3 regions of the Comamonas squillarum genome follow, and region 3 is predicted to be linked to each of the others. Evidence: riboswitches for the same ligand, from Rfam matches in the RefSeq annotation. Region 3 holds a riboswitch; each other region holds the start of a gene.
The links. Region 3 has a riboswitch for cobalamin ahead of N4T19_RS14685 (ABC transporter substrate-binding protein). Riboswitches for the same ligand answer to the same signal wherever they lie in the genome.
Positions count from the first base shown of each region.

Region 1: it holds a riboswitch for cobalamin, as region 3 does, so the genes downstream of both, N4T19_RS09455 (TonB-dependent receptor domain-containing protein) here and N4T19_RS14685 (ABC transporter substrate-binding protein) in region 3, are expected to answer to the same signal.
Region 2: it holds a riboswitch for cobalamin, as region 3 does, so the genes downstream of both, N4T19_RS04470 (TonB-dependent receptor) here and N4T19_RS14685 (ABC transporter substrate-binding protein) in region 3, are expected to answer to the same signal.

Region 1 is NZ_CP104377.1:2,018,497-2,026,031, forward strand. Features, by position in the region: gene N4T19_RS09440 (ABC transporter substrate-binding protein) at 1-531, opposite strand, end outside; gene N4T19_RS09445 (bifunctional adenosylcobinamide kinase/adenosylcobinamide-phosphate guanylyltransferase) at 543-1,130, opposite strand; gene N4T19_RS09450 (cobyrinate a,c-diamide synthase) at 1,141-2,562, opposite strand; gene N4T19_RS09455 (TonB-dependent receptor domain-containing protein) at 2,585-4,483, opposite strand; cobalamin riboswitch at 4,568-4,812, opposite strand; gene N4T19_RS09460 (PspA/IM30 family protein) at 4,852-5,067, shown strand; gene N4T19_RS09465 (cell division protein ZapA) at 5,067-5,486, shown strand; gene N4T19_RS09470 (sulfite exporter TauE/SafE family protein) at 5,936-6,757, shown strand; gene hemN (oxygen-independent coproporphyrinogen III oxidase) at 6,778-7,535, opposite strand, start outside.
Region 2 is NZ_CP104377.1:947,922-955,456, reverse strand. Features, by position in the region: gene N4T19_RS04485 (hydantoinase B/oxoprolinase family protein) at 1-1,638, shown strand, start outside; gene N4T19_RS04480 (MFS transporter) at 1,717-3,099, shown strand; gene N4T19_RS04475 (LysR substrate-binding domain-containing protein) at 3,282-4,226, shown strand; cobalamin riboswitch at 4,323-4,593, shown strand; gene N4T19_RS04470 (TonB-dependent receptor) at 4,834-6,870, shown strand; gene N4T19_RS04465 (ABC transporter substrate-binding protein) at 6,883-7,535, shown strand, end outside.
Region 3 is NZ_CP104377.1:3,168,308-3,175,842, forward strand. Features, by position in the region: gene N4T19_RS14680 (FecCD family ABC transporter permease) at 1-1,026, opposite strand, end outside; gene N4T19_RS14685 (ABC transporter substrate-binding protein) at 1,051-2,073, opposite strand; cobalamin riboswitch at 2,335-2,560, opposite strand; gene N4T19_RS14690 (GNAT family N-acetyltransferase) at 2,607-3,155, shown strand; gene N4T19_RS14695 (F0F1 ATP synthase subunit epsilon) at 3,207-3,623, opposite strand; gene atpD (F0F1 ATP synthase subunit beta) at 3,695-5,098, opposite strand; gene atpG (F0F1 ATP synthase subunit gamma) at 5,133-6,005, opposite strand; gene atpA (F0F1 ATP synthase subunit alpha) at 6,024-7,535, opposite strand, start outside.

The DNA of each region.
Region 1 (7,535 bases), 1.1 Mb from region 3:
CGCCTGGGGCACGCCCAGGAGCTGGCCCAGGGTGCCCAGCACGCGGTGGATATCGGCCTTGGACTTCACATCGAGCGCCACCACCTTCAGGCCCAGGGCCTGCAAGCGCTCTGCCGCCTTGGAGGCATCGGACAGCAGCACCACATCGGGCTTGAGCGCCACCACGGATTCAACGCTCGGGTCCAGACCGCCGCCCACCACCGGTAGTTTCTTGACCGAGGCGGGCCAGTCCGAATAGCGGTCCACCCCCACCAGGCGCTCACACAGTCCCAGCGCGCAGGTGCTCTCGGTGAGCGACGGCAGAAGACTCACGATGCGCTGCGGTGGTTGCGCCAGCTGGACCTTGCGGCCCCGGTCGTCGACGATGGCCACGGGAGCAACCAGGTCCTGGTCTTTCCAGACCGGCGCATTGGCAAAGGGTTGCAGGCGCAGTTCATCGACGCTGGCGGACGGCGCAGCTTGGGCCATCGGCAACGCGAGCATCAGCGCCACACGGGCCAGTGCCTGCCGCAAAAGGGGTCGGGGAGCCATCAACAAGGCCATCATTTCATCTGCAGCGGCAAGCCCGCCGCCATCAGTTGCACGCGGTTGCAGGCCGCTGCCGCTTGCTGGTTGAGCAGACCCAGCGCATCGACAAAGGCGCGCACCTCGCGGCCCATCGGAATGACACCCAGGCCAATCTCATTGCTGACCAAAATGACAGGCCCCGGTGCGGCCTGCAGGGCAGCGACAAAGGCATCGCACTGTACCTGCCAGGCTTGCGCAGGTGAAAGCGCAGGAGTCTCCATCGGCATCAACCAGTTGGTGAGCCACAGGGTCAGGCAGTCGACCACCAGCAGGTGTTCGGGCCGGCTGCTCGCCAGCAGCTGCTGGGCGACGTCGCGCGGCGCCTCCACGGTGGCCAGTTGCGGCACGCGGGCGCGGCGGTCACGCTGGTGGCGCGCAATGCGCTCGTGCATCTCGGCGTCATACGCGGTGCCGGTGGCGACCAGGCTGGCGCTGCGGCCGGCATCGGCCTGCAGCCAGGCGCGCGCCAGCAGCTCGGCCTGGCGTGATTTGCCCGATTTCTGCCCGCCCAGCAGCAAGAGCTTCAGCGGCGCTCCATCAACGTGGAAAAGAGAGTCATCCATGCCGCGCATCTTAGGCGTTCAACGCCTCACGGTGCCAGGCCTGCGGATCGACCACCGGCATGTCCACCCCCAGCAAGGCCGCTACGGCCTGCGGGCACGAGGGAAACCAGGCATGGAAATAGCTCGCATGGATGCTGCCCTGCTGGTAGACGGCTTCGCCCTTGCCGCTCTCGGCCGCCTGGCCCGGGCGGCTGCTGCGCGCCACTTCCAGGGCCTCACTCTGCAGTTTGGAATAGTGAAAGGTATGGCCGCGCAGCATGCCCCAGGGCGTCAGCAGCTGCTGCATGCCCAGACCCGCCAGGCGCTGGTGCATCACGGCCTGCGCTGGCAGCAAGCCCCACAAGCTGTGCCAGCGGCTGTCCAGGTCGGTCAGCCCCTCGGCCAGTGCCACCATGCCGCCGCATTCGGCCCAGACGGGTTTGCGCTGTTCCAGGTGCGCCTGCAGATCCAGCTGCAAGCCGGCATTGGCCTTGAGCGCGGGCAGGTGCAGCTCCGGGTAGCCGCCAGGCAGCCACAGCGCATCGCAGGCGGGCAGGCGGTCGCCTGCGATCGGCGAGAAAAAGGCCAGCTCGGCGCCCATGGCCTGCAGGCATTCCAGATTGGCGGTGTAGATAAAGCTGAAAGCGGCATCGCGGGCGACGGCAATGCGGCGCCCGGCCAGCCAGGCGGGCACCGGGGCGGCAACAGCAGGCGCGGTAAAGGCCACCGTCCAGCGCTGCTGCCACTCCTGCCAGCTCAGCTGGCCCAGCGGCGTTTGCGCCAGCACGTCGGCGGCGGCATCCAGGCGCTCGGCAGCGTCGTGCAGCTCATGGGCTGCCACCAGGCCCAGGTGGCGCTCGGGCAGCAGGTTGGCGCGCGGTTTCGCAGCATCGAGGCTCACCTGGTGCATCGCGCCCAGCCACAGTGCCGGGTCGCGCAGGCCGCTGCGCAGCATCTCACCGTGGTGGGCAGTGGCCACGCGGTTGGCCAGCACACCGGCCAGCTGCAGGCCTGGGTCATAGTGCTGCAAGCCATGGGCAATGGCGCCAAAGGTAGCGGCCATGGCCGATGCATCGACCACCACCACAGCGGAGATGCCCAGCGACTTGGCCAGCTCGGCCGCGCTGTTGGCACCATCGAACAGGCCCATCACGCCTTCGATCAGCAGCACATCGTTGCTTTGCGCGGCCTGAAACAGGCGTGCGCGCACATCCACTTCACCGTTCATCCAGCGGTCCAGCGCATGCACGGGCTGGCCGCTGGCCAGGCGCAGCCACTGCGGATCGAGAAAATCCGGGCCGCATTTGAACACCTGGACCCGCCGGCCCTGGCGGGCATGCAGGCGCGCCAAGGCTACCGTCACCGTGGTCTTGCCCTGGCCCGATGCGGGCGCCGCAATCAGCAGTGCCACGCAAGCGGCCGTTGGGCGGTCCTGAACCGTCGTGTCTGTCATGGCTGGCTTATCCCCTCTGCGCTCAGCGCGGCATCCACTTCACACCCACATACACGCTGCGACCTTCGGTGGCATAGGTGCGTGCGGTCTGGTAGCGCTTGTCGGCCAGGTTGTTGATACGGGCGATCAGGTTCACATCCTTGGCCACCTCGGTCTGCGCTGACAGGTTGAACAAGGTGTAGCCGCCCAGCACATTGATGTTGGCGGCATTGTCAAAGCGCTTGGCGCTGGTCTGCAGGTCGGCCGCCCAGGTCCAACCGGCTGCACGCGTCTCGGCGCCCAGGGTGGCATAGCGCTTGGCGCGGCGCGCCAGCAGCTTGTCGTTTTCGGTATCGCGCGGGTTCTGGAAGTCGACCGAGCCGTGCAGGTTGAACGCGCCCAGCTTGGTCGTGGCCGCCAAGGTGATGCCTTCCAGGCGTGCCTTGCCCACATTGGCATAGCAGCCGAATGCGCTGTCGCAGCTGCCGGGCGACGAGAAGTTGATCAGGTTGGTGACCCGGTTGCGGTAGGCCGTGGCCGAGAAGCTGTCGGCACCCTGCGCCCAGCGCAGGCCCAGCTCGGCATTGCGGCTTTTCTCGGGCTGCAGCGATGCGTCGCCGTATTCGCTAAAGCGCTGGTAGAGCGTGGGCGCGCGGAAGGCCGTGCCTACCGTCGCGGTGGCGCGCCAGTTTGCCGCAAAGGCATAGCCATAGGCAGCGCTGCCGGTGGTCTTGCCGCCAAACTCGCTGTCGTCATCCCGGCGCAGGTTCAGCTGCACCGTGTGCGGGCCGGAGTTCAGGCCATAGCCCAGCGCCAGCGCATTCTGGTGGCGGTCGCGGTCAATGCCGCCATTCGTCAGCGCGTCGTCACGCCGCTCAAGTGCGGCCGTCAAGGTGTGGACGCCCAGGCGCCAGGTATTTTGGAACAGGTAGTTATGCAGGCGCGTGTCCGTCTGGTAGGGCGAGGGCCGGGTCTCGTAATAGTCGCGCGACTGGCTGAACTGCAGCTTGGTGCTGTAGTGCTCGGTCCACTGCGCCTGCCAGTTCAGGCCCAGCGCAAACATCTTGTTGAGGCTGCGGTCGTCCTCGGTCAGGCTGCTGTCGTAGCCCGAGTTCACATCGCTGGCCAGCAAGGTGGCTTCGAGCCGGTGCTGGCCGTTGAGCTGGTAGCCCAGGCGGCCGCTGACCGCATTGCTGCGGTAGTCGTCCTCGTCTGGGTTGGCGGTGGCCACGGTGCGGGCATTGAAGCCATCGGTCTGCGAGCGGTTCAGACCCAGCGCGTAATCCCAGCCGTCGGCGCCGCCGGAGATACCGGCCTCGGCCGTGAACGTGCCCCGGTTGCCAAAGCCCAGGCCGACATAGGGCTGGGGCGCGCCCTCACCTTTCTTGGTGAAGATCTGCACTACGCCGCCCATCGCGTCCGAGCCGTAGACGGCAGCGGCCGGGCCGCGCAGCACTTCGATGCGATCGATCAGCGCCAGCGGAATCGATTGCCAGGAGGCGCCGCCAGTCGATTGCGAGTCCATGCGCACGCCGTCGACATAGACAGCGGTAAAGCGCGAATCGGCGCCACGCATGAACACGCTGGTCGTCGTGCCCGGCCCGCCGTTGCGCGAAATCTGGATGCCCGGCACGCGCGCGAGCACATCGGCCACGCTGCCCGGGCCCTGGCGCTCGATGGTCTGCGCATCGATGATAGACATGTCGGCCACCAGATCGGACAGCGGCTGCTCGATGCGGTTGGCGGTCACCACCATCTCTTGCAGGTTTTTACCCTCTGTTTCCAGGGCGGCTGGGGCCTGCTGCGCCTGTGCTGGCAGCGCAAACAGGGGCAGCGCCGCTGCGATGGCCAAGGCCAAAAAACGGGGGGTATGGAGGGTGCGCGAGCGGGGCGCAAGCGCGGGACGCGCGAAGGGGCGTGTCGAAAAAGCAGAGGAAAACATGCACTGAGTTGGTGATGAACCACCCCGCGCCAGCCTCCCCGCCGGCAATGGGGAACACGGAAGCCGCGGCAAGGCCTCAGCCACGCGCCTCCACTATTGTTGGCCGGTATCCGGGCTGGCGATGACACAGCACACGCCTTCCCAAACACTTGTTCAAGGTATTCAGTGGCATAGTGGTGGCTGTGGATGGCGCAAAAGCCAACCATCGCTTACCGTTGCGGGGGCAGCGCAGGTTGCGTAAGGCTTGTAGGGCACAAGCGGCGCTCCTGCTTCCCGTTGAACTGCCCCCATGTGAACCACTGGGGCGAGCACCAACGGGTACAATTTTAGCGTTAAACCCATTGCGCACTTAAGAAGACTGTCTCTCTATGGCCACTACGCCTTCTATGGATCTGATGCTTGAGCGGGTGGAGGCACTGCTGAGCCGTCATGAGGCTTTGCAACGCGCCCACGCCCAATTGCAAGAGCAAGTCACCACCCTGACCCAGGAGCGCGACTCCCTCCAATCGCGCCTGACAGCGGCCCGCGCCCGCGTGGATGCACTGATCGAACGCCTGCCCAAGACCTTTGACCAGGACGAATGATGAAACAGCTGGAAGTACACATCATGCAGCAAAGCTATATGCTGGGCTGCCCCGAAGGCCAGGAAGCACGTCTGCTGGCTGCCGTCAAGCATGTCGATGAGGCCATGAGCGGCATCCGCGACGCGGGCAAGATCCGTGGCCGCGAGCGCATCGCTGTGCTGGCGGCCCTCAATGTCGCTTTTGACCTGCTTGATTTGCAAGTGCAAAACAGCCAGCTCAGCCAGACCGCAGACGCCCTGCAAGCGCAAGCTGCTGCGCAGTCTGCCGCGATGGTTGAGGTCCAGGCCCAGACCGCCCCTGGGGACCAGGCGAGCCTGGACTGGGATGCGCCCCGTGTGCAGTCGGTGATGCAACGGCTGGACGCGGCGCTGGCGCCGGCCCCCGCGCAACCGGCCGACACCCTGGGCACCAGCGCTTGAGGCACTGCCGCGAGCAGGCGCCAACACCAGATTGCCGCGCCATGCAATGCCTGGCTGCAAAATATCACGCCACCCATTGCTCAATCTGGCTAACCAGCTATCTTTTTTGACCAATCCAGGCACATTGAATTGCAGTTTTGGTGGGTGCGGCAGGCGCGAGCGATTACAATGAAAGCGTTCGCAGCCCTGCTGGACTTTATAGTTCCTTGAACCAATGCTCTACGAGCACGGGCTTGGTACATTACCTATTGAGCGTGATCGTCTCGCGTCAGATGAACCCAACGATAGGTTGCCCTCGCCCACCTGAACCCCCGGTTCAGGATGACGGTCCAGTGGATCCGCTGCGAACACCTGATTTTTTCGGGCAGGCTCCGCCCAACCTGTCTTCTCCTCTCCGCGACAGCGGGGTTTCAGGCCACCTGTTTCAGGTGGCCTTTTTACTGCGCGCCATGACTGATCCTCTTGTTTTGCTGCCGCTGTCGTTTCTGGGCCTGATCGGCGGTTTTCTGGCGGGCCTGCTGGGCATTGGCGGCGGCATGGTGCTGGTGCCCTTCATCACCTACATCCTGGGCACCCAGGGCGTGGCGCCGGAGCTGGCGATCAAGATGGCGATTGCCACCTCGATGGCGACCATCGTCTTCACCTCGATGTCCAGCGTGCGCGCCCACCACCAGCATGGCGCGGTGCGCTGGGACCTTGTCAAACGCCTGGCCCCGGGCATTGTGCTGGGCGGCCTGCTGGCCAGCCTGGGTATTTTTGCGGTGCTCAAGGGCAGCTACCTGGGTTTGTTTTTTGGCCTGTTCATTGGTTACTCGGCACTGCGCATGTTCCGCAAGCCCAATAGCCAGGCCATGCGCGCCATGCCGGGCACGGCCGGCCAGCTGGCTGCGGGTGGCGTGATCGGCTGCCTCTCGGGCCTGGTGGGCGCGGGCGGCGCCTTCATCAGCGTGCCTTTCATGACCTGGTGCAGCGTGCCGATGCACAACGCGGTAGCCACGAGCTCGGCGCTGGGCTTTCCGATTGCGGTCACCAATGTCATCGGCTTCATGGTGGCCGGCCTGCACCTGCAGGGGCTGCCACCGCATTCGCTGGGTTATATCTGGCTGCCCGGCCTGGCCGCCATTGCCACCTGCAGCGTGCTGACCGCGCCGCTGGGCGCCCGCGCCGCGCACCGGCTGCCGGTGGGCCAGCTCAAGAAGATCTTTGGCGGCATCTTGCTGTGCCTGGCGCTCTACATGCTCTACAAGAGCCTGGCGGCCTGGCAGGGCTGAGGCCTGCCCACGCCCTGCCCTCAGATAATCCGCGAGAAGCGCGCCCGGTTGCGGTCGGCCTGCAGGTTCTTGTCAAACACCATGGCGACGCCACGCACAAAGTACCAGCCCAGCTCGGTCACATTGATCGATTCGTCGCTCAGCTGCACCAGGCCCTGCTCCTGCAGCTCACGCAGCTGGGCCAGCTCGGCGGCAAAGTACTGCGCAAAATCAATCAGCCAGGCCTGCTCCAGCGATTCAATCGCCAGGCACCCCTGGCACATCAGGCCCATGATCACCGTGCGGCGCAGCAGGTCGTCGCGCGTCAGTGCCAGCCCACGCACCACGGGAATCTGGCCCTGGTCGATCAGGTCGTAGTACTCCTCCAGGGTCTTGGCATTTTGGCTGTAGGTGGCGCCAATGCGTCCGATGGCTGACACGCCCAGCGCCATAAGATCGCAATCGGGCTGGGTGCTGTAGCCCTGAAAGTTGCGGTGCAGGCGGCCCTGGCGCTTGGCCACCGCCAAGGCATCGTCGGGCAAGGCGAAATGGTCCATGCCCACATACACATAACCGGCGGCTTCCAGCGCCGCCAGGGCCTGGGCCAGCATCGCCAGCTTGTCGGCGGGGCTGGGCAGGTCCTGGGCCTGGATGCGGCGCTGGGGCTTGAAGCGCTCGGGCAGGTGCGCATAGGCATACAGCGCAATGCGGTCGGGCCGCAGCGCGTTGACCTGCTCCATGGTGCGCACAAAGCTGGCCGGGCTTTGTTGGGGCAGACCATAGATCAAATCGATATTGA
Region 2 (7,535 bases), 2.2 Mb from region 3:
AACCGCCTTATCTCGGTGGTCGAAGAGCAGGCGGTCACCTTGATTCGCACCGCCTTTTGCACCAGCGTGCGGGAGGCGGGGGACTTGTCGGCCGGCGTGTTCGACAAGCAGGGCCGCATGATGGCCCAGGCCGTGACCGGCACCCCAGGTCACGTGAACTCGATGGCCGAGTCGGTCGCGCATTTCGCCAAACGCTTTGAGCGCAACACGCTGCAAGATGGCGATGTGCTGGTCACCAACGACCCCTGGCTGGGCACCGGCCACCTGCACGACATCACCGTCGTCACCCCAGTCTTCTATGGCCGCGATGGCCACAGCGCCCATATCGGTTACTTTGCCGCCACCGCCCATGTGGTGGACATCGGCGGGCGCGGCTTTGGCCCGGACGGCAGCGATGTCTACGAGGAGGGCCTGTGCATTCCGCCGATGAAGTTCTTCCGCGCCGGCGCACTCAATGAGGACCTGATCGAGATCCTGCGCAACAACGTGCGCGAGCGCGACCAGGTGATTGGCGACTTCCATTCGCTGGCCGTCTGCAATGCCACGGGCATGCGCCGCTTGAAGGGCATGCTCGACGAGTTCGGGCTCCATGACCTGGAAGACCTGGCCGGCTTTATCTTTGCCAACAGCCAGCGCGCCACCCGCGAGCGCATCGCCGCCTTGCCCGACGGCACGCAGCGCTACGCGATGACCGTGGACGGATACGAGAAGCCCATCGAGCTGGTCGTGGCCGTGGAGATTGCGGCCGACCAGCTGCGAGCCGACTTCACCGGCACCTCGGATCCCAGCCGCTACGGCATCAATGTGCCGCTGACCTACACCAAGGCCTATGCCTCCTATGCGCTCAAATGCGCGATTGCGCCGGAGATCCCCAACAACTGGGGCTCGCTGGAGCCCTTTGAGATCAGCGCGCCCGAGGACTGCATCCTCAATGCCCACCGCCCGCGCCCGGTCTCGGTGCGCCATGTCATCGGCCATCTGATCCCCGATGTGGTGCTGGGTGCGCTGCAGCCCATTTGCCAGGGTGAGATTCCGGCCGAAGGGGCCAGCTCGCTGTGGAACCTGCAGATGCGCTTCAAGGGCATCAGCCCGGCCACGCGCAACCAGCAGCACGAGATCCTGATGTTCAACACCGGCGGCACCGGCGCGCGCCCCTCGAGCGATGGCCTCAGCGCCACCGCCTTCCCCAGTGGCGTGCAGGCCATGTCGGTCGAGGTGACCGAGAGCATCGGCCCCATCATCATCTGGCGCAAGGAGCTGCGGCCCAACTCGGGCGGCGCCGGCCGCTGGCGGGGCGGCCTGGGCCAGCGCATCGAGGTGGGCTCGGCAGAAGGCTTTGAGTTTGACCTGAACGCCATGTTTGACCGCGTGCATTTTGCAGCGCGCGGCCACAACGGCGGCCAAAGCGGCGCACTGGGCAAGGTGTCGCTGGACGACGGCACCGCCTTGCGCGGCAAGGGCAAGCAGCAGATCCCGGCTGGGCGCCGATTGATTTTGGACTTGCCCGGCGGTGGCGGCAACGGCGATGCGGCGCTGCGCCCCACCGCGCTGGTGCAGCGCGATGTGGCTTATGGCTATATCAGCGCCGAACAAGCCAAAACCGATTACGCCCAGGCCACGCCGCTGCCCCCGGCCTGATCGCGTGCCCAAGTCCAGCGGCATAGCCGCTGGTCCTTTCCCATTTTTCTCCCCCTGCAGGACACCAAGGACTTCCCGATGCGCACCCACAATCCCATGGCAGATGGCTTTGCCCCCCCAAGTGCAAGCCTTTCGGACTGGTCATCCCCCCATGCGGCGGCGGCGCCGCGCGCGGTGCAGTCCAAGGAGCTCAACCGCGTAGTGCTGGCCTCGGTGGTGGGCAGCTTTGTCGAGTGGTTCGAGTTCTCGGTCTACGGCTACCTGGCAGCGGTGCTGGGCAAGGTGTTCTTTGCCACCAGCTCGCCCACCATGCAGATCACCGCATCTTGGGCGGCCTTTGCGATTGCGTTTTTTGCCCGGCCCATTGGCGGCATCTTCTTTGGCTCGCTGGGCGACAAGTACGGCAGAAAGCGGGTGCTGACCATCACCATCATCATGATGGCGATCTCCACCTTTTTGATTGGCGTGCTGCCCGGCTATGCGAGCATCGGCATTGCCGCGCCGCTGCTCCTGATCGTGCTGCGCCTGATGCAGGGGCTGTCGGCCGGTGGCGAGGCCAGTGGCGCGGCCATCTTTGTGGCCGAGTACTGCCGCGACCGCAACCGCACCTTGCTCACCAGCTGGGTTGAGGTGGGCTGCATGGCGGGCTTTTTCTTCGGTGCCTCGGTCTCGGCCATTCTGACGATGTTCTTCAGCGCCGAGCAGATCCTGGACTGGGCCTGGCGCATTCCGTTTCTGATTGCGCTGCCGCTGGGCGCCATTGGCCTCTATATCCGCAAGTACCTGGAAGAGACCCCCACCTTCATGGCCATGAAGCAGCAGCATGACGCACTGGCCCAGGCGAGCTGGAAGGTGCTGTTCGCCACGCACAAGAAAGAGCTGTTCCAGTCCGCTGGCATCATCATCGTGACCAATGTCACCTTGTTCACCGTCGTCACCTATATCCCGACCTACTTTGTCAGCGCGCTGCATGTCGATGTGGCCACCGGCCTCAAGCTCTCGCTGGGCCCGCAGCTTTTTTTGGTGGTGATGATCCCGATCATGGGCCTGCTGGCCGACAAGCTCAGTCGCAAGACGATGATGATCGCTGCGAGCCTGGCGATTGCGGTACTGGCCGTGCCTTGCTTTCACCTGCTGCTCGAAGGCAGCACCGCCGCCAAGATCTTGTCCTTGATGGTGCTCAACTTCTGTCTGGCCATGCTGCTGGGCAGCATCTACTCGATCATCCCTTCGATGTTCCACACCAGCGTGCGCTTCAAGGGCATGGCGCTGAGCTACAACGTGGCTGTGGCGATGTTTGCCGGCACCGCGCCGATGATCAACTCCTGGTTGATTGCCCGCACCGGCAACCCGGTCGTGCCTGCCTACTACCTCATTGGCGCGGCAATCATTGGCCTCATCGCCCTGGTCAGCAGCCGGGACCGCACCGGTTTGCCGATGCATGGTGATCCGGTCCAGTAAGGCCATGCGCTGCTGAGCGCTGCGCCAGCCCGAACGCATCCTTTCTGGATGCGTTTTTTTATGCATCAGCGGGGCAGGGCGCAGCAGGCAAGAGCGGTGGCATGCCGGCCCGCTGGGCGCCGGGCTGCGACCTATAATCATCGCCAGCCCGGGCTCTGCCTCTCCTGGCCTGGCGCTCCTCCATGAAATACAAGCTCCCGCCCCTGCAGCCACTGCGCGTGTTCGAGTCCGTCTACCGCCATGGCTCGATCCGCAAGGCGGCCGACGAGCTGTGCCTGACGCCACAGGCCGCCAGCCAGCAACTCAAGCAATTGGAAAGTGCGCTGGATGTGCAACTTTTCGAGCGCGGCGCGCGGGGCCTGGCGGCCAGCGCCGAGGCGCAGACCTTGTACCACTATGTGGAGCAGGGGCTCGATGCACTGAGCCAGGGGCTGGAAGCCGTGCGCTCCCACTACAAGGCTGCGCAGTTCCATATCCAGGTCAGCCCATACTTTGCAACCCAGTACCTGATCCGCTCGCTGCCCTCGTTCACCAAGGATTACCCGGAGCTCGATCTGCGCATCTCCATCGGTGTGGAGCTGCCTTCGTTCGATAGCGGCGATCTGGATGCAGCCATTGTCTGGGGCTACGGCGGTGTGGACCACCTCGATGAAACGCCGCTGCTCGAAGACCTCAAGGTGATCGTGGCTGCGCCGCAGCTGCTGGCCGAGCACCCGGTGGAGACAGCGCAGGATTTGCCGCACCACCGGCTGATATCGCCGCTGACGCACAACAGTCTGTGGCAGGACATTTATGCGATGCTGGGCCTGGAGCCCGGCGGCAAGCATGTCAGCCCCATGCTGCTGCACACGCACGATGCGATGCTGCAAGCCGTTCTCAGCGGGCAGGGCGTGGGCCTGCTGTCCTATGTCGATGCGCTCAGCTATATCCACAGCGGCAAGCTGCTCGCACCCTTTGGGGCCGAGCTGCTGCGCCAACTGCCGATGGACAGAACGCCCAAGTTCCACCTCTACACCCGCCGGGGCGGGGGAGAGCGCCCAATCCAGGCCAGCTTTCGGCAGTGGCTGCTGGGCCAGCTGCGCAGCACTGACTTCATCGGCTATGCGACGCGGCTGCCGCAGGGCTGATACAGCCACTGGGGCATGCGCTGTATCGCCCAGCTGACACAGGCCATGGCCAAAAGGCACTGCCCGGGCTTGCGGCTGGTACACTGGCTGCGCTTTGAAAAAAGCCTATCTACAGGTGCTCGCATGCGAGTGAAACGGGAACAAGGTCGGGAGTGCGCTCCCCCAAGCCTTGGCTGCCCCCGCAACGGTAGACAGGAAACGTAGCCGATGCGGCCCGCTCCCACGCGGGCCCAGTCACTGGGGTTGAGAGAGTGTCCACGCCTGCCAGGCAATAAGACACCCGCACCCTGGGAAGACCGGCTACCGGGTCAGCGCCTGCGCTGCACCGCCTGTAAGCCCGGAGACCGGCCTGTTCCTAGTCGCAGTGCGCGCTGTGCCTCTGGCCAGCACGTGCTCTCTCAACTGTCTGCGGGGTGTGGACGGCGGTTCTTCGCGCGACCCCGTCTTGGGGGGTGACCGCGTGCAGTGCAGCCCCCGCATCAGGCAGTTAGCGCCTTTTGTTCAAATGACTGCAGTTCCTTTTCCGAAAAACCGGCTCCTGGCCGCCCAGCGGCTCTCTTCCTCCTTGCGCCTGGTTGGCAGCTCCTGTGTTCTGTGTTTGCCCGCCTTGGGCATCACAGTAGCCCATGCCCAAGAAGCCTCACTGCCTGAAGTGGTGGTGAGCGACCAGCGCAGCGAGCCCAATGCGCTCCAGCTGCCGTCGACCTCGGCGAGCAAGCTGGCCGTGCCGCTGCAGGACCTGCCCGCCAGTGTCAGCTCGGTCTCGGCCGTGCAGGTGCAAGAGCGTGCCGACTACGAGGTGGTCGATGCCGTGGGCCGCAGCGTGGGCCTGAGTGCCAATGGCACGCCTGGCAATGGCGGGCTGTCGTTCTCCAGCCGGGGCTTTACCGGTGTGAACTCGGTCGGCGTGGCCGAAGACGGGCTGAGCCTGGGGGTTGCAGCCGGCACCGTGGCCTATCCCAATTCCAGCTGGGGCTATGAGCGCATTGATGTGCTGCGCGGCCCCGCATCGCTGATGTACGGCAGCGGCACCATGGGCGCCACGGTGAACGCGGTGCGCAAGGAACCCAGCCGCAGTACATCGACCGAATTGCTGCTGGGCGCTGGCTCCCACGGCACCGCCCGCGCGGGCCTGGGCAGCACCGGCGCGCTGAGCGACAGCCTGAGCTACCGCCTGGATGTTTACGGCGATCGCACCGATGGCGAGCGCCAACTGGGCAACAGCGACAGCAAGAAGATCATGAGCGCCATCCGCTGGCAGGCGAGCAGCGATCTGCGCCTGGACCTGACGGCCGATGTCAGCGACCAAAGGCCCGAGCGCTACTTTGGCACCCCGGTGGTCGATGGCAAGCCGGTGGCGGCGCTGGGCGACCGCAATTTCAACTTTCTCGACAGCGACATCCACTACAAGGACCAGCGCTACAAATTGAGGGCCGAGTGGAATGTGAGCGAGGCGCTGGTGCTGCGCAACGAGACCTACCATATGAAGGCCGACCGCCACTGGAAGAACATCGAAGGCTATGACTACGATGCCAGCACGCGCACGGTTCACCGCTACGACTACCTGGAGATCGGCCACGACCTGGAGCAAAGCGGCAACCGCTTAGGCGCCGTTTTCAAGCCCGGCCAGCATGAGATAGCGATGGGCTGGGATGTGTCGCAGGCCAAGTTCACCGCGCTCAACAGCTCGCCCTATACCGGTGAATCCGATGTGCCGCTGACCGGTGGCACCAGTGGCTACTGGGACAGCCCAGACCCTTACAAGCCGCGCATGACCTCGCGCATCCGCCAAAACGCCTTCTACCTGGAAGACGCCTGGAAGCTGGGCGAGCAGTGGCTGCTGATGGCCGGCCTGCGCCGCGACCTCTATGATTTTGACCGCATGGATTTGCTGAGCCAAGCCCGCTTTGACAAGACCTTGGGCGGCACCTCCTGGCGCCTGGGCCTCACGCACAAGCTGGGCCAGCACACCAGCATGTATGCGCAAGTCAGCACAGGCCATGACCCGGTCAACAGCCTGCTGTCGCTGACCCAGTCGCAAACCGGCTTTAGCTTGAGCAAAGGCCGCCAGGTGGAAGTGGGCATCAAGCAGCAGCTGCCCAATGGCCAGGGCGAATGGACTCTGGCGGTCTTCGATATCCGCAAGAAAGACATCATCACCCGCGATCCGGACCGCCCCGCGCTGTCGATCCAGGGCGGCAAGCAGTCGTCCAAGGGGATCGAGCTGGCAGGCAGCTGGCGGGCGACCAAGGCCTGGCGCTTCGAGGGCAACCTGGGCTATGCGGATGCCCAGTTCGACGAGCTGCTCGAAGGCGCCACAGCCATTGACCGCGCTGGCAACCAGCCGGCCAATGTACCGCGCTACACGGCCAATGCCTGGGCCCATTACCAGACGGGCGATTGGCGCGCATCGCTGGGCCTGCGCCATGTTGCCAGCCGCTACACCAGCAATGCCAATACCGCGCAGCTGCCCGCCTACACGGTGGCCGATGCGGTGCTGGGCTGGAACCTGAACCGCACAACCACCTTGAACCTGGTGGGCCGCAATCTGGCCAACAAACGCTATGCTGCATCGTCCTACGGCTCGCAATGGCTGATGGGCAATGGCCGCAGCTTTGAGCTAATGGCCCATCTGCGTTTCTGAGCAAGGTAGAGCATGACCACAAGCGCTTCCCGGCAAACCCTGCGTGCCCTGGCGGCAGCTGCTGCCCTGGTGCTGACCGGCTGCGACCGGCCAGGGGGCCAGCAGCCGCCCAGCCGCCCCAGCCAGGCGGCGGCCATCCCCATGGCCGAAGCGGCAGCAGTGCCCGCAGGCCTGCGGGCTGCGCCGTTGGAGATCGATGTCTGCGGCCAGCCCCAGCGCTATGACCGGGTGCCGCAGCGTGCCATCACGCACGATGTGAACATCACCGAGATGTTCCTGTTTCTGGGCCTGGGGCCCAGGCTGGTCGGCTACTCGGGCATACCGTCGCGCAAGGAAATCAGCCCCGAGCTGATGACCCAGCTCGCCCAGGTGCCCAAGCTGTCATCGCAGGACATGAACCTGGAAAACATGCTCGAGGCCCGCGCCGACTTTGTGTTTGGCGGCTGGAGCTATGGCTTTCGCCCCGGCGGGGTGACGCCCGAGCTGCTGGCCCAGCATGGCGTGGCAAGCTATGTGCTGTCCGAGTCCTGCATCCATGTGCAAAAGCGCGAGCGTGTGGCGCTGGGCGACACCTTGGCAGACCTGCGCAATGTGGCGCGTATCTTTGCTATCGAAGCCCAAGCGCAAGGGCAGATTGACAAATTGCAGGCCTCGATCGACCAGCT
Region 3 (7,535 bases):
CGGCGCCCCGACCAGGGCGGTGATGACGCCAATGGGCAGCACCTGGCCCCGGATCAGGGTGCGCGAGAGCACATCGGCGGCGATCAGAAACACCGCGCCCATCATCGCGCTGGCAGGCACCAGTCGCCGGTGGCTGACGCCGACCAGCATGCGCGCGGCATGTGGAATCACCAGGCCGACAAAGCCGATCGCGCCAACGATGGAGACCATGACGGCCGTCATCAGCGCCGCGGCCAGCAGCAGCACCAGTTGCACACGGCGCACCGGCACGCCCAGCGCGGCCGCCGATTCGCTGCCAAAGGTGAAGGCATCGAGCGCGCGCGTATGCAGCAGGCACAGCAGCAAACCGGTGATCGCGATGCAGGCCGTGAGCACGGTATCGGGCCAGCGCACGCCGCTCAGGCTGCCCAGCAGCCAGAACATGATGCCCCGGGCCTGCTCGGCACTGCCCGACTTGGTGATGATGAGCGAGGTCAGCGCATTGAAGAGCTGCGAGCCCGCAATGCCGGCCAGCACAATCTGGCCGCTGTTGCGCAGCCCGCCGCTGCCGGCGGCGTGGGCCAGCAGGGCGACCAGTGCAAATGCGCAGAGCGCGCCAAAAAAGGCGCCCACGGTCATCGAGATGGCGCCCGCGCCGATGCCCACGACGGTCACCAGCACTGCGCCGGTGGAGGCCCCGGCAGAGATGCCGAGCAAATAGGGTTCGGCCAGCGCATTGCGCAGCAGCGATTGCAAAATGACGCCCGAGACCGCCAGGCCCGCGCCGCAGCTGGCCGCCACCAGCGCGCGGGGCAGGCGGTAGTTCCAGACAATGCCCTGGCTGATGGGATCGATGGCGTAGTGGGCACCGGCCAGCTTGTTGGCCACCACCTGCAGCACCAGGCTGGGCGACAGCGCCGTCTCGCCAATGGCGATGCCCAGCGCCACGCTCAGCAGCAGCGCCAGTGCCGCGCCCAGGCACCAGGCGGCCCCATGCAGCGGCCTGCGCAGCGCCGATGGGCGCGCTGATGCCGTTGCCACCATCATGCAGAGCCTTGCATCAGCGGCTGATCAACGCGCGGCCGCTGGGCCGAGCTTGCGTACCGCATCGCTGATCTGCTCCATGCCATCGACCAGGCGGATCGAGCCTTGCAGCGCATCGGCATCAACAATGACGATGCGGTTGTTCTTGACCGCATCCATGTGCTGGGTGACCGGATCCTTCTTCAGAAACTCCAGCTTCTTTTGGTAGTCGTCCGCAGGGAAGCGGCGGCGGTCCATGCGGGCGATCACCAGGACCGAGGGGTTGGCCTTGGCAATCGTCTCCCAGCCCACGGTGGGCCATTCTTCGGACGAGTCGACGATATTGCGCAGGCCCAAGGTCTGCAGCATGTAGCCGGCAACGCCATTCTTACCAGCCATATACGGGTCGATGGCCAGATCGGCGCTGGAGAACCACAGCGCAGCCGAGAGGTTCGGCTGCTGCGCCGCCTGGACCTTGGCGACCGCTTTGGCCTGGCGCTCGCGCAGGTCCTTGACCAGGCGCTCGCCCTGGGGCTGCACATCAAAGAGCTGCGCCAGTTGCGTGATGCTCTTGTAGAGCGCCTGCACATCGTAGGCCGCGGTGCGGGTGCCATCGGCGCCCTTGAGGTTGTTCTTGCCTTCACAGTCGGAGGGCATCGCATAGGTGGCAATGCCCAGGTCATGGAACTGCTCGCGCGTGCCCACGACGCCGTCCTTGCCGACCATCCACTCGAACTGCGACACCACCAGTGCCGGGCGCTTGCCGATCACCGACTCGAAGCTCGGGTCGTTGTCCGCAAGGCGTGGCACCTTGTCATTGATCGCCTTGAACTGGGGCAGCACGGCGTTGAACCACAGCGAGGTGCCCACCAGCTTGTCGCCCAGACCCAGCGCATACAGCATCTCGGTGCCGGCCTGGCCGATGGTGACGACCGAGGCGGGCGCCTGCTTGAGGGACACCGCGTAGCCGCAGTTTTGCAGCTGCATCGGATAAGGGGCAGCCCAGGCGGACAGCGAGGTGAATACACAGGTAGCCAACAGGGCAGGCAGCGCAAAACGGCGAACAGGCATCGGAATCGTCTCTCCAGGTAGAGGCTGGGCATGCGGGCCGTGCGAGCCGATCCGGTGCGGGGCGCTGCCCGGTGGAGCCAGGACAGGCTTGCGCAGACGAGACGCTGCTCACCGCCCGGACACCCCGCCGGTCATGATCAAAACACACGCACATCCGCCATGAATGGGTTTGCATCACCGGCGTTTGCGATGTTCGCCTTGCAGCGCGCAAACCGGTGGCATGCCTGTTTCTCTGTGCAAACCAGGGGCTTGCCAGTGGGTTGTGAATGCATGACCTTGGCAGGTCTCCTGACTGGCCGGTCTGCGCAGACCATCGCCTTCCCGAACCGCAGTTCAGTGGCGCATGGATGGCCTGCTCGTGGCCTACAGTTGCGGGGGCAGTTCCGTTTGGGGGCGCTGGCTGCCGGCTCGCGCTCCCTGGATTCCCTCATGCCCCGGCACCCTGCCGTGCGCATGTTCTTGCGAAACCAAAGTGGCTGTACTGTAGCCGATTTACAGGGCCTGCATGCTAAGCTGCAGGCCGTTTGATGGCCATGAACCACCCACCCACTACACCCAGCGCATACGGCATCCGCCGCGTTGAACATCTCGCGCCGGTGGCGGCCTTTTTGCAGGCGGCGCGCCAGACCATGTTTGGCGATCGGGTCGATACCAACACGCCGCAGGCCGACCTGCGCGACTTTGCCTCGGTCTACGCATCGCCCGGCGGCTGCATGCTGGCGGCCTGGCAGGGCGACAGCGTCATCGGCAGCATTGCCTACCGCGCCTATGACGGGCGCTTTGCCCATCTGACCGTGCCCAGTGCAGGCACCGCCGAGGTGGTGCGCTTGTATGTGGACCCGGCCTGGCGCCGGCAAGGCCTGGCTGGCGTGCTGTTCGCGCAGCTGCGTCAGCGGGCGCTGCAGCAGGGTGTGCAGCGGCTCTACCTGCACACGCATCCTTTTTTGCCAGGCGCGCAAACCTTCTGGCAGCGCCAGGGTTTTATCACCCTGCACCAGGATGCCGACCCGCTGTGGCAAACCATCCATATGCAGCAGGTGCTGCAGACGGGGCCTGCTCCGACGCATCCGGTACGGGCGTAAAAAAACCACCGCATGCGGTGGTTTTCCTGTGGCAGTTGCGCAAACAGCGGATCAGCGCTTCTTGCGGTATTTTTGCAGGGCGGCAATCTGGGCGGCCATGACGGACAGCTCGGATTGGGCCTTGGCCAGGTCAAGCTCGCCCTTGGCGTTCTTGAGGGCTTCTTCAGCCTTTTGCTTGGCTTCAACCGCTTTTTGCTCGTCCAGGTCCTTGCCGCGCACAGCGGTGTCGGACAGCACGGTCACGCAGTCGGGTTGCACTTCGAGAATGCCACCAGCCACGAAGATGAACTCTTCGCCGCCGTCGGCCTTCTCAATGCGCACCGAACCCGGCTTGATGCGGGTGATCAACGGCGTGTGGCGGGCGTAGATACCGAGTTCGCCCATTTCACCAGGCAAAGCCACAAAGCGGGCTTCGCCGGAGAAGATGGATTCTTCAGCACTGACCACATCAACGTGGAAGGTGTTCATCTTTGATCCTCAGAGTGAAAAAGAAACTAGTTTGCGAGCAGGGCTGCGTGCGGCAGCCCGTTCTGCAAAGCTTAGATCTTCTTCGCCTTCTCGATGGCTTCGTCGATCGTGCCAACCATGTAGAAGGCTTGCTCGGGCAGGTGGTCGCACTCGCCGTTGACGATCATCTTGAAGCCGCGGATGGTTTCCGACAGCGGCACGTACTTGCCTGGAGCGCCCGTGAACACTTCAGCAACGTGGAAAGGCTGCGACAGGAAACGCTGGATCTTGCGAGCGCGGGCCACGACGAGCTTGTCTTCGGGAGCGAGTTCGTCCATACCCAGAATCGCAATGATGTCGCGCAGTTCGGTGTAGCGCTGCAGGGTACCCTGCACTTGGCGGGCGACCGAGTAGTGCTCTTCACCGACCACTTGGGGGTCCAGCTGGCGGCTGGTCGACGCCAAGGGGTCCACCGCAGGGTAGATACCCAGCGAAGCAATGTCACGCGACAGCGCCACGGTGGAGTCCAAGTGGGCGAAGGTCGTTGCTGGCGATGGATCGGTGTAATCGTCCGCTGGCACGTACACGGCCTGGATCGAGGTGATCGAACCCACCTTGGTCGAGGTGATACGCTCTTGCAGACGGCCCATTTCTTCGGCCAGCGTAGGCTGGTAGCCCACGGCCGAAGGCATACGGCCCAGCAGTGCGGACACTTCGGTACCGGCCAGCGTGTAGCGGTAGATGTTGTCCACGAAGAACAGCACGTCCTTGCCTTCGTCACGGAACGCTTCTGCCATGGTCAGGCCGGTCAGCGCCACGCGCAGACGGTTTCCTGGTGGCTCGTTCATCTGGCCGTACACCATGGCAACCTTCGAGTCGTTGAGCGACTCCTGGTTCACCACACCGGCGTCCGACATTTCGTGGTAGAAGTCGTTACCTTCACGGGTACGCTCACCCACGCCGGCGAACACGGACAGACCGCTGTGCGCCTTGGCGATGTTGTTGATGAGCTCCATCATGTTCACGGTCTTGCCCACACCGGCACCACCGAACAGACCGACCTTACCGCCCTTGGCGAACGGGCACACCAGGTCAATCACCTTGATGCCGGTTTCCAGCAGTTCCTGTGCAGGGGCCAGCTCGTCATAAGCGGGCGCCTTGCGGTGGATGGAAGCGGTCAAGGTCTGGTCCACAGGACCGCGTTCGTCGATGGGGTTACCCAGCACGTCCATGATGCGGCCAAGGGTTGCCTTGCCCACGGGCACGGTGATCGCCTTGCCGGTGTTGGTGACCATCAGGCCACGCTTGATACCGTCCGACGAGCCCAGCGCAATGGTACGCACCACGCCGTCGCCCAGCTGCTGCTGCACTTCCAGCGTCAGGGCAGTGCCTTCGAGCTTCAGTGCGTCATACACGTTAGGCACGCTGCCGTGGGGGAACTCAACGTCCACCACCGCACCGATACATTGAACAATCTTGCCTTGTACTTGAGCCATTTGTTGCTCCAATATTGATTTCAGTCGAGCTGTATTACACAGCCGCGGCGCCTGCGACGATTTCCGACAACTCGGTCGTAATCGCAGCCTGACGCGTCTTGTTGTAGATCAGCTTCAACTCGTTGATGACGTTGCCGGCGTTGTCGGTAGCGGCCTTCATGGCCACCATGCGCGCAGACTGCTCGGAAGCCATGTTGTCTGCAACGGCCGAATAGATCAGCGATTCCGCATAACGCACGAGCAGCTCGTCGATCACACTTTGCGCATCGGGCTCGTAGATGTAGTCCCAGCCGTGGGATGCAGCCGGTGCCGAGCCCTGGATCGCTTCTTGCGACAGGGGCAGCAACTGCTCCACAACCGAGTCCTGCTTCATCGTATTGATGAACTTGGTGTAGCACAAATAGACCGCGCTCAGCTTGCCCTCAGCGTACTGGTCGAGCAAAACCTTGGCCGGGCCGATCAGCGCATCCAGATGCGGCGTATCGCCCAAGGCGGTAGCGTTGGCCACCACCTTGACACCCACGCGCGTCAGAAAGCCCAGACCCTTGCTGCCAATGGCCACGGCTTCCGTGCTGACACCCGCAGATTGCAGTTCCTTGAGCTTGTTCGTCACGGCACGCAGCACATTGGTGTTCATGCCGCCGCACAGGCCCTTGTCAGTCGTCACCACGATCACGCCCACCTTCTTGACGTCATTCGACACCATGAAGGGGTGGACATATTCGGGGTTTGCCTGGCTCAGGTGAGCTGCAATTGCGCGAATCTTCTCGCTGTATGGACGGGCTGCCTGCATCCGCTCCTGCGCCTTGCGCATTTTGGATGCGGCAACCATTTCCATGGCCTTGGTGATCTTCTTGGTGTTTTCCACCGATTTGATCTTGCCGCGTATTTCCTTGCCTGCTGCCATGATGACTCCTCGACCGGATTAAGCGAAGGACTTCTTGAATGCAGTGATCGCTGCAGTCAGTTCAGCTTCGTCCTTGCCTTCCTTGTCGAAAGCCTTCTTCTCGTTCAGACGGTCCACCAAGGCGCCGTAGCTGGTCTTGAGGAACTGGTGCAGACCCGATTCAAAAGGCAGGACCTTCTTGACTTCGATGTCGTCCATGAAACCCTTGTTCACGGCAAACAGCGAAGCGGCCATCAGAGCGACGGGCAGAGGGCTGTACTGGGCTTGCTTGAGCAGCTCGGTCACGCGGGCACCGCGGTCGAGTTGCTTGCGGGTTGCATCGTCCAGGTCAGAAGCGAACTGCGCGAAAGCAGCCAGTTCACGGTACTGCGCCAGGTCGGTACGGATACCGCCGGACAGGCCCTTGATCAGCTTGGTCTGAGCGGAACCACCCACGCGGGACACCGAGATACCGGCGTTGATAGCGGGACGGATACCGGCGTTGAACAGGCTGGTTTCCAGGAAGATCTGGCCGTCGGTGATCGAGATCACGTTGGTAGGCACGAAGGCCGACACGTCACCGGCTTGGGTTTCGATGATGGGCAGAGCCGTCAGCGAACCCGTCTTACCCTTGACTTCACCCTTGGTGAAGGCTTCCACGTAGTCCGCGTTCACGCGGGCTGCGCGCTCGAGCAGGCGGCTGTGGAGATAGAACACGTCGCCAGGGAACGCTTCGCGGCCTGGTGGACGGCGCAGCAGCAGCGACACTTGGCGGTAAGCCACGGCTTGCTTGGACAGGTCGTCATACACGATCAGGGCGTCTTGGCCACGGTCGCGGAAGTACTCACCCATCGTGCAACCCGAGTAGGCCGACACGTACTGCATGGCAGCGGATTCAGAAGCGGTAGCGGCCACGACGATGGTGTATTCCATCGCGCCAGCTTGCTCCAGCGCACGCACAACGTTCTTGACCGACGAAGCCTTCTGACCAATGGCCACGTACACGCAGGTAACGCCTTGGCCCTTTTGGTTGATGATGGCGTCGATCGCGACAGCGGTCTTACCGGTCTGGCGGTCACCAATGATCAGCTCGCGCTGGCCACGGCCCACGGGCACCATCGCGTCGATGGACTTGATACCCGATTGCAGGGGCTGGTCCACAGATTGACGGGCGATAACACCAGGCGCAACCTTTTCGATCACGTCGGTCATCTTGGCGTTGATAGGACCCTTGCCGTCGATAGGCTGGCCCAGGGCGTTCACCACGCGACCGACCAGTTCCGGGCCCACGGGCACTTCCAGAATACGGCCGGTGCACTTGACGATGTCGCCTTCCGAGATGTGGGTGTATTCACCCAAGATCACGGCGCCAACAGAGTCACGCTCCAGGTTCAGAGCCAGACCGAAGGAAGGTTGACCATCGGCGGTGGCTGGGAATTCCAGCATTTCGCCGGCCATCACATCGGACAGGCCGTGCACGCGCACGATACCGTCGGTCACCGACACCACCGTACCTTGGTTACGGATATCGGAATTGCCTGACAGACCCTC